Regions from separate parts of the Streptomyces sp. XD-27 genome, predicted to be linked through region 1. Evidence: riboswitches for the same ligand, from Rfam matches in the RefSeq annotation. Region 1 holds a riboswitch; each other region holds the start of a gene.

Region 1 (3,199 bases):
ATCGCCGCGATTCCGAGCAGACAAAGGCCGCGATGTCCCGATCAGGGACACCGCGGCCTTTATCGTTTCCGCATCCATGCCGCGACCATTTCCGGCAGGGCACCCGGATATCCACCAGGGCAACGCGAAATTCTCCGCGCAGCTTTTTATGGCACCTGCTCGTCTCGCGGACCTCTTGTATACGGGCCGGTTGTTAATTCTTGACGCGCGCGGTGTTTACGGATTGTTTCGGAGCGCTCACCGCGAACGGGCGGCGCGACCGGTATTCCGCCAGGGACCGCTCCGCGTGCGCCGTGGCCAGCTCGCGGGCCCGGTCGGCGTCCCCGCGCGCCACCGCGTCCACCAGGGCGCCGTGGCCCTCCCACGCCGCCACGGCCCGCACCGTCGCCGACTCGGTCCGCACACCGCCCGGCGGCGCGGACGGGATGCGCCCCGGGTCGGCCGCGTACACCCAGTCGATCTTGCGACGGAGCTGCACCAGCAGCCCCGCCAGGCTCGGGCTGCCGGAGGCCTGGGCGAGCGTCTCGTGGAACCAGTCGCCCAGCGACCGCAGTTCACCGAGCTGGCCGCGGTGGGCCCGCTCCTGGCCCAGCCTGACCAGGCCGCGCAGCACCTTCAGATGGGCCTCGGTGCGCCGCTGGGCGGCGCGCGCCGCACCCAGCGGCTCCAGCAGTGCGCGGATGTCCAGCAGATCGGCCGCCTCCCGCTCGGAGGGCCGGGCCACGCAGGCGCCCGCGTGCCGCTTGGTGGTCACGAACCCCTCGGACTCCAGGGTGCGCAGCGCCTCGCGCACCGGCACGCGTGAAACGCCGTAGCGGCGGGCGAGGAGTTCCTCGCCCAGTCGGCTGCCGGGTGGATACACGCCGGAGACGATGTCGTCGCGAATCGCCGTGCACACCGCATGCGCCGAAACCCGGCGACCGCTCTGGATCGCAGTCGTATCGCCGGTCATTTCCGGTCCCGCATCGTCGAACCTCCGCCTTAATCCCCGCGAAACGCAGCCGATTGACGCGTGTTCCGTGAACTCTATTCCAAACTGCGGGAATTTCCGACGGCCGGCCTGATTTCATGGATATTTTTTGGCCAAGCAACAGGCCCCGGCCGGGGGCCGGGGCCTGTGCGAGAGGACGTGGCGCGATGCGCCGTGGCGCTGGTGCGCGTCAGATGGCGACGCCGTGGCCGCGCAGGTACGCCACCGGGTCGATGTCCGAGCCGTACTCGGCGGTGGTGCGCGCCTCGAAGTGCAGGTGCGGCCCGGTGGAGTTGCCGGTGCTGCCCGAGAGCCCGATCTGCTGGCCGGGGGTGACGGTCTGGCCGACCGTGACGCTGAGCGACGACATGTGGCCGTACTGGGTGTAGGTGCCGTCGTTCATCTTGATCACGACGTTGTTGCCGTACGCGCCGCCCCAGCCGGCCTCGACGACGGTGCCGGAGCCGACCGCGTGCACCGTGGTGCCCGACGCGGCGTGGAAGTCCACGCCGGTGTGGCTGCCGGAGGACCACAGCCCGCTGGAGGCGTGGTACTGGGTGGAGACGTACGAGCCCGCGATCGGCGCGACGTAGGTGTTCAGGCGCTTGCGCTCGGCCTCGCGGGCGGCGCGCTCCTTGGCGGCCCGCTCCTTCTTGGCGGCGGCCTCGGCCTTGCGCTTGGCCTCGGCGGCCTCCTTGCGGGCCTGCGCCTCCGCCTGCTGCTTGGCGGCGGCCACCTCGGCCGCCCGCTCCTGGTTGGCGGCCTGGACGCCGATCTCGTCCGCGAGGTGGTCGTCGACGACGATCGCCTGGTTCAGGCCGGTGTCCTCGAACCGCGGAGAGTCGTCGGGCGCGGCGAACGCGGGAGAGGCGACGGTCGCGACGACGCCGGAGGCGGCGAGCGTGGCCATACCGGCGATGTGCGTACCGGTGAGAGGGGTGCGGCGAGGACGGCGGTGCTTCCCGGTGGGACGGGTGAACGCCATGAGTCGGCGTACTCCTTTCCTTCCTTCTCGCCTACCGGGTTAGCTGACGGGTTCGGAGCAGGAAGGTCTCCTACGGATCCCTCCGGAGAGGCACCCGATTCACCCCAGGGGGACGTGGGTCCCCGGCTCCCCTCGGCTCACGCGTCGGGGACTCGGCGATGACTGTCCGGGTCGCGGGTGCGACGCAATCTGACGAACAGCCGGATCGACGCTAGACGCACGATCTTTCAATCACCAAACGGATCCGGCTTTTTGTTGCCCTCGCCACAGGGCAGACGGGAAGCCTCTCGCCCAAATCGGACACCCAGCGCATCAGGGGACGGAAAAGCGGAACTCCGGCGTCCTATGTGACGCCGGAGTTCCGCTTCGTCCCGTATAGGTGAGCCCCCGTCAGCCGGTGACGACCTTCACCTCACCGATCCCGAGCGCCCGCACCGGCTCCTCGATGACCGAGGCGTCGCCGACGAGCACCGTGACGAGCCGGTCGACGGGGAAGGCGTTCACGACGGCCGCCGTGGCCTCCACCGTCCCGGTCTCCGCCAGCCTCGCGTACAGATGGGCCTGGAAGTCGTCCGGCAGGTGCTGCTCGACCTGGTCGGCCAGCGTGCCCGCGACGGCCGCCGCCGTCTCGTACTTGAGCGGGGCGACGCCCACCAGGTTCTGCACCGCGACGTCCCGCTCAGCGTCGGTCAGCCCCTCGGCGGCGAGCGTGCGGAGCACCTTCCAGGTGTCCTCCAGCGCGGGGCCCGTCACCTCGGTGGCCACCGAGCCGGTGATGGCGAGCATCGCGGCGCCCGTCCCCTCCGGGGTGGAGCGCAGCACCTGCCCGAAGGCCCGTACGCCGTAGGTGTAGCCCTTCTCCTCGCGCAGCACGCGGTCGAGCCGGGAGGTGAGGGTGCCGCCGAGGCAGTAGGTGCCGAGCACCTGGGCGGGCCAGACGCGGTCGTGCCGGTCGGCGCCGGTCCGCCCGATGAGCAGCTGGGTCTGCACCGCGCCGGGCCGGTCCACGATCACCACCCGGCCGGTGTCGTCGGCGGTGATCGGCCGGTACGGGCGCTTCGACGCGGTGCCGCCGGTCCAGCCACCGAGCGTGTCGGCCAGGGCCTGGTCCAGGTCGACGCCGGTGAGGTCGCCGACGACCACGGCGGTCGCGGTCGAGGGGCGCACATGCGCCTCGTAGAACGCCCGGACCGCGGCGGCGTCGATGCGCTTCACGGTCTCCTCGGTGCCCTGCCGGGGCCGGG
Region 2 (3,199 bases), 2.8 Mb from region 1:
GTACGCGTCGTCCACCCGGCGCAGCGCCTGCGCGAACGAGATCTTCTCGCGCAGCGCGAGGGCCTCGATCATGGCCTCGGCGCGCTCGCCGATGCCGCGCTTGGGCACGTTCAGGACGCGGCGCAGCGGGACGGTGTCCTCGGGGTTGGCGAGCACCCGCAGATACGCGAGCACGTCCCGGACCTCCTTGCGCTCGTAGAAGCGCACGCCGCCGACGACCTTGTAGGGCAGGCCGACACGGATGAAGATCTCTTCGAAGACACGGGACTGGGCGTTGGTGCGGTAGAAGACGGCGACGTCTCCGGCCTTGGCGTCGCCCGCGTCCGTCAGCCGGTCGATCTCGTCGGCGACGAACTGCGCCTCGTCGTGCTCGGTGTCGGCGACGTAACCGGTGATGGTGGCCCCGGCCCCGGCCTCGGTCCACAGGTTCTTGGGGCGCCGGTTCTCGTTGCGCTCGATGACGGCGTTGGCCGCGCTGAGGATCGTCTGCGTGGAGCGGTAGTTCTGCTCCAGCAGGATGGTGCGCGCGTCCGGGTAGTCCTCCTCGAACTGGAGGATGTTGCGGATGGTGGCGCCGCGGAAGGCGTAGATGGACTGGTCGGCGTCGCCCACCACGCACAGCTCGGCCGGGTCGAAGGTGTCGGTGCCCGTACCGACGAGCTCGCGCACCAGGGTGTACTGCGCGTGGTTGGTGTCCTGGTACTCGTCGACCAGGACGTGCCGGAAGCGGCGGCGGTAGTGCTCGGCGACGTCCGGGAACGCCTGGAGCAGGTTGACCGTGGTCATGATGAGGTCGTCGAAGTCCAGGGCGTTGGCCTCGCGCAGCCGCGCCTGGTACATCGCGTACGCCTCGGCCAGCGTCTTCTCAAAACCGTCGGCGGCCTGGTCGGCGAAGGTCTCCTCGTCGATGAGCTCGTTCTTGAGGCTGGAGATCTTCGCGCTGAACGACTTGGGCGGAAAGCGCTTGGGGTCCAGGTCCAGATCCCGGCAGACCAGAGCCATCAGCCGCTTGGAGTCGGCGGCGTCGTAGATCGAGAACGAGGACGTGAAGCCCAGCTTCTTCGACTCGCGGCGCAGGATGCGCACGCACGCGCTGTGGAAGGTCATCACCCACATGGCGCCGGCGCGCGGGCCCACCAGCTCCTCGACGCGCTCCTTCATCTCGCCCGCGGCCTTGTTGGTGAAGGTGATCGCGAGGATGGAGCCCGGGTGCACCTTGCGCGCGCCGAGCAGGTGGGCGATGCGGTGGGTGAGGACACGGGTCTTGCCGGATCCGGCGCCCGCGACGATGAGCAGGGGCGCGCCGTGGTGCTCGACGGCGGCCCGCTGCTGCTCGTTCAGCCCCTCCAGCAGCGCGGCGGGGTCCGCGACCGGGCGTGGCGCGCCGTCGCGGTAGTACGGCTCCCTCGGTACGGGCACGTTAAAAGTGTCGCCGAAGAGGTCATGCGGAACCTCCTCCCCGACCGGGGGACCGTCGGGCTGGGGATCCTCGGGCGGCGGCTCCGCGCCGTCGAGGTCCGCCAGGAAGCTGTCATCAAAGAGGCTGCTGCTCATCGCCCACCGAGTCTAGGGCCCGCCACTGACAGCCGACACGACAATGTCACGGAAAGATCTCGGGCAAATCGAACACCAGCCTTCCCAGGGGCCTCACTGGTTGGCTACGGTGCTCGCTCAGGCGGCCCGCTCCCTGTCGGCGACCGAAGCCGGCGCGTGCCGCCACCGCCGAGTCCGGCCCGCCCCTCAGGCGGTTCCGGAGCCGGGGACCCACCCGCACAATCTGGGGTGAATCGGCCCGTACGTCGCACGTACGGCCGTAGGGCAGCCTTCCGTACGCCCGAACCCGACAGCTAACCCGGTAGGCGGTCCACGGAAGGAGTCGCCTCCCTTGGCGTCGCACCGCAAGCCGCGTCCTCGATTGCTCGAGTCGCCCGCCGGCCGCCGCACGGCCGTGGGGGTCACCACCGCCGCACTCGCCTCGGTCACCCTCCTGTCGCAGACCGCGAACGCCGCGCCGCGCGCGCCGAAGCCGACGGTCGAGGAGGTGAAGAAGAAGGTCGACGCCCTCTACCGGCAGGCGGGCACCGCCACGCAGAAGTACAACGCGGCCAAGGAGGCCGCGGGCAAGCGGCGGACCGAGGTGAACCGCCTGCTGGCCGACGCCGCCACCCGCACCGAGAAGATGAACGAGGCCCGGCGCACCCTGGGCGCGTACGCGGCCGCCCAGTACCGGCACGGCGGGATGGACGGCACCGCGACCCTGCTGCTCGCCGACGACCCGCAGGACTTCGTCGACCAGAACCACCTGATGGACCGGCTCACCGGGCGGCAGAAGGACGCGGTCGACGACTTCCGTACGCAGCAGACGGAGCTGGCCCGGCAGCGCGGCAAGGCCACCCGCAGCCTGGCGGAGCTGACCGCGTCGGAGAGCCGGCTCAAGGCCGAGAAGAAGACGATCCAGCAGAAGCTGTCCCAGGCCAGGACGCTGCTGTCCCAGCTGACCGCGGAGGAGAAGGCGCGGCTGGCGGCACTGGAGAAGAAGAAGGAAGCGGAGGCGCGGCGCAAGGCGGCCGAGCTGGCGGAGAAGCAGCGCGAGGAGGCGGAGCGCAGGCGCCAGGAGGAGCAGCGGCCGGACACGGGGACGGGTGACGGTACGGGTACGGGTGACGGGTCGGGGACGACGGACCCGTCAGCGCCCTCCGACTCCACCAAGGCGGCGCAGGCCGTCGCGTTCGCGCGCGCCCAGATAGGCAAGCCGTACGTGTGGGGCGCCACCGGCCCGAACTCCTACGACTGCTCGGGGCTGACCCAGGCGGCGTGGAAGTCGTCCGGGGTGACGCTGCCGCGCACCACGTGGGAGCAGGTGAAGGTCGGCACGCGGGTGTCGACGTCCGAGCTCAAGCCGGGTGACCTGGTCTTCTTCTACGACGACATCAGCCACGTCGGGCTGTACATAGGCGACGGGATGATGGTCCACGCGCCGAAGCCGGGCGACAACGTGAAGATCGCGCCGATCACCGAGATGCCGATCTACGGGAACGTCCGCCCGGCGTGAGCGATCACGTCCACATCACCGCGATGAAGATGTTGGCGGTGGTCAGCAACCCGACCGCACCAATGACGGGGGCGGGCACCTTCTCCTCGTCCCGCTTCACGTAGACCAGGCCGAGGATGACGACGAGCAGCGCCGTCTTCACGCCGA
Region 3 (3,199 bases), 590 kb from region 1:
GGAGCGCGGTGGAGCCCGGGCGCGTCGTCTACGAGACGCACGCGATCGAGGCGATCACGGATGCCGCGGGCGTGCACGCGGAGGTCAAGAGCGAGACCCACGAGGTCGCGCTCCGCAGCCGGGCGCACGCGCGGTCGATCGCGGAGGCGGGAGGCTACGAGCTACGGGGCGAGGGCGAGGCGTGGGAGAGCCTCCCCGAGGAGAGCCCTCCCGAAGAGTGACGTCCACCCGGAAAGGCCGAAAGGGCTGGGGAAAATCCGACGCCCGAGGCGTCCGGCGCCGCAGGGGGGAAGTGCGGGCCGGAGGCCTCGGGCGTGGTCTGTGACGACGCGCTGGCGCTGTCTGATCGGGTTCGGCTGGTGCCGGAGGATCAGATGCTGACGCCGTGGGCGCGCAGGTAGGCCAGCGGGTCGACGTCCGAGCCGTAGCCGGCGGCGGAACGGATCTCGAAGTGCAGGTGCGGGCCGCTGCTGTTGCCGGTGGTGCCGGACAGGCCGATCTGCTCGCCGCCGGTCACGGTCTCGCCGACGGTGACCGAGAGGGACGACAGGTGGGCGTACTGGCTGTACTTGCCGTCCTCGTGGCGGATGACGACCTGGTTGCCGTAGGCGCCACCCCAGCCGGCGGAGACGACCGTGCCGGAGCCGACGGCCTTGATGCCGGTGCCGGTGGCGACGGGGAAGTCGACGCCGGTGTGGTAGCCGCTGGACCAGGCGCTGCCGGCCTGGTGGTACGGGGTGCCCATCGGGGCGTCGACCGGGGCGGTCCAGCCCGTGGCCGGGGCCTGGTGCGCCGGGGCGGCGGGCTTCGGGGCCTCGTGCGCCGGGGCGGCCGGCTTCGGGGCGGCGTGCTTCGGGGCGCGCGGCGTGGCGGCCTGCTCGGTCAGGGACAGGTCCTGGCCGGGGAAGATGAGGTTCGGGTTGTCGCCGACGACCTCGCGGTTGGCCTCGTAGACGGCCTGCCAGCCACCGTCGACGCCGTGCGTCTGGGCGATCTTGTACAGGGTGTCGCCGCTGACGACGGTGTAGTTCTGCTCCTGCGCCGGCGCGGCGGGCTTGGCGTGCTTCGGGCCGGCCTTCGGGGCCTCGGCCTTCGGAGCCTGCGCCTTCGGGGCGGCCGCGGGGCGGCCTTGGCGCCGTCGGGGGAGATCGCCGGGGCGGGGCCGCCCTGGGTCAGCCCGGCCTTGCCGGAGCACACCGGCCAGGCGCCCGGGCCCTGCTCGGCCAGGACCTTCTCGGCGATGGCGATCTGCTGGTCCTTGGTGGCCAGGTCGGCGCGCGGCGCGTACTTCGTGCCGCCGAAGGCCTCCCAGGTGGACTGCGTGAACTGCAGGCCGCCGAAGAAGCCGTTGCCGGTGTTGATGCTCCAGTTGCCGGAGCTCTCGCAGTCCGCGACCTTGTCCCAGGTGTCCACGGAGGCGGCGTTGGCCGCGGTGGCGCCAACGAAGGGAAGGGCAACGCCGGCACCGCTCGCGGCGAGCGCGAGGGAGACCTTGGCGATGCGGCCGGGGTTATAGCGACGGTGACGTCCGCGAGCAGACATAGGGGTGTTCCTCTCCTACGCCTGCGAGGTGAGCTGTCGGGTTCGGGCTGGAGTTGCCCGGCCGCGTAAGAGGGCAGCATTCACTGCCACCGCAACGCGTCTTCACCCCAAGCCGATTCGCGGGATCCGCGACTCGGCACTTACCTGGTTCCCCCGCTCCTGCCGTGATGCGTCGTCGTTTCTCCTCGGCCGGCGGCAGGATTCGGCGCTCCGGCTTCGGGTCCCCCGAGCCTCTATGGCTGCGGGAGCGGCGGCCACCGTAAGCGGAAGAAATTCACGGTCACAAGCCGCGTGACATGGGGCGATGATCCATTTCCGAATTGACACGGTATTTATGTCACGCTGCGTTTTGGATCTCTTTCGCAGTGAAATGGAGATCTTGCGCAGCGGCGTCACGGAAAAGCGCGCGGTAACCGATCTGACGCATTGCTTATGTGATGCCACGGTGGGGTCACGGGTTCATCGGTATTCCTGTGACCTCGGCCACGGAGGTCCGCTATAACGGCATGAGGCGTTAAAAGTCCGATTTGATCGATGAGTTGCGGGCCGGGCCCTGAGGTGGGGCAGGTCGCCGTCCTGTCGGCAGGACAACGCGACGCAGGCGCGCCCCGGTGGCGGTGCAACACGGCAATCGAATGGCTTGCCTGTGGCGCCATAGTGGAGCGATGATGGCGCCATGGAGCTTATGCGGTATGTCGACAACCTGCGCCAAGAGCTCTCGGTTGCCGTCGAGGCGGGTGACGAGGAAGCACGCGAACTCGCCGAACGCCTCGTGACACCGCTGTCCTCCGCAGTCCGGCTGGTTCTGCTGGACGCTCTGTCGGCCGCCGCGGACGAGATCACCCGGGACCTGGCCCCGGGGTCGGTCGAGATCCGGCTGCGCGGGCTCGACCCGACCTTCGTGGTGACACTACCCCCCACCGATCATGCGCTCGTGGATGAGGTCGAAGGGGGCTTCGAACGGTCGCACAACGGTGTGGCGCCACCGCTGTCCGCCATGGCGCCGGTATCGGCGACCGGGGAGGAGGGCGCGACGGCCCGTATCAACTTCCGGCCGCCGGAGCATCTCAAGGCCCGGATCGAGGAGGCCGCCGGCCGCGAGCAGCTGTCGGTCAACGCCTGGCTCGTCAGAGCGGTGTCCACGATGCTCGAATCCGGCGAGCGCGGCCGCCGCCCCGACCGGCGCGCCCCGTGGAGCGGTCGGCGTTACACGGGCTGGGTGAGCTGACCGTACCCTGCGCCGGGCGCCGCGGCCGTCTTGCCCGTGCTACCTGCGGGGGCGCTCGACCGGGCACCGCCGTGCTGCTCGACGCGCGGTCCACGTCGGGCATCGACAGGCCACGGCCCGGTCGCGCCTCAGCAGCGCGCCGGCGCCGGCACCGCGGGCCCCGGGGACTGTTCCCCCGGCGGTTTTCCGGGGCCCGCATCCCCTCGCCCTCAGCCCCTCAGCTCGGCATTCTGCGGCTGTTCCTGAGTGTGGTCGGAGATGTTGAGAGAGCAGCACGGAGAGGGCTGCGGGAACGAGCTCCGGGACAGGCGCTGGTAGGTGTACGCCGCGGAGACAAGTGTCATGTGGTGGTACCAGCCGGGGAAGGAGCGGCCCTCGAAGTCGAGGAGCCCGAAGTCGCTTTCCATGGCGGTGACCGCGGTGCCGGTG

The links. Region 1 has a riboswitch for cyclic di-AMP ahead of Q3Y56_RS26680 (M23 family metallopeptidase). Riboswitches for the same ligand answer to the same signal wherever they lie in the genome.
Positions count from the first base shown of each region.
Region 2: linked by a shared signal. The riboswitch ahead of Q3Y56_RS14160 (C40 family peptidase) and the one ahead of Q3Y56_RS26680 (M23 family metallopeptidase) in region 1 are both predicted to bind cyclic di-AMP.
Region 3: linked by a shared signal. The riboswitch ahead of Q3Y56_RS24175 (transglycosylase family protein) and the one ahead of Q3Y56_RS26680 (M23 family metallopeptidase) in region 1 are both predicted to bind cyclic di-AMP.

Region 1 covers NZ_CP130713.1:6,123,179-6,126,377, reverse strand. Annotated here, with positions in the region: gene Q3Y56_RS26685 (GntR family transcriptional regulator) at 194-952, opposite strand; gene Q3Y56_RS26680 (M23 family metallopeptidase) at 1,161-1,955, opposite strand; cyclic di-AMP (ydaO/yuaA leader) riboswitch at 1,969-2,123, opposite strand; gene Q3Y56_RS26675 (pitrilysin family protein) at 2,346-3,199, opposite strand, start outside.
Region 2 covers NZ_CP130713.1:3,356,654-3,359,852, forward strand. Annotated here, with positions in the region: gene pcrA (DNA helicase PcrA) at 1-1,554, opposite strand, end outside; cyclic di-AMP (ydaO/yuaA leader) riboswitch at 1,711-1,878, shown strand; gene Q3Y56_RS14160 (C40 family peptidase) at 1,886-3,052, shown strand; gene Q3Y56_RS14165 (hypothetical protein) at 3,057-3,199, opposite strand, start outside.
Region 3 covers NZ_CP130713.1:5,537,998-5,541,196, forward strand. Annotated here, with positions in the region: gene Q3Y56_RS24165 (hypothetical protein) at 1-221, shown strand, start outside; gene Q3Y56_RS24170 (peptidoglycan DD-metalloendopeptidase family protein) at 371-1,195, opposite strand; partial or broken gene Q3Y56_RS24175 (transglycosylase family protein) at 1,252-1,542, opposite strand; cyclic di-AMP (ydaO/yuaA leader) riboswitch at 1,548-1,727, opposite strand; gene Q3Y56_RS24180 (hypothetical protein) at 2,219-2,770, shown strand; gene Q3Y56_RS24185 (transposase) at 2,980-3,199, opposite strand, start outside.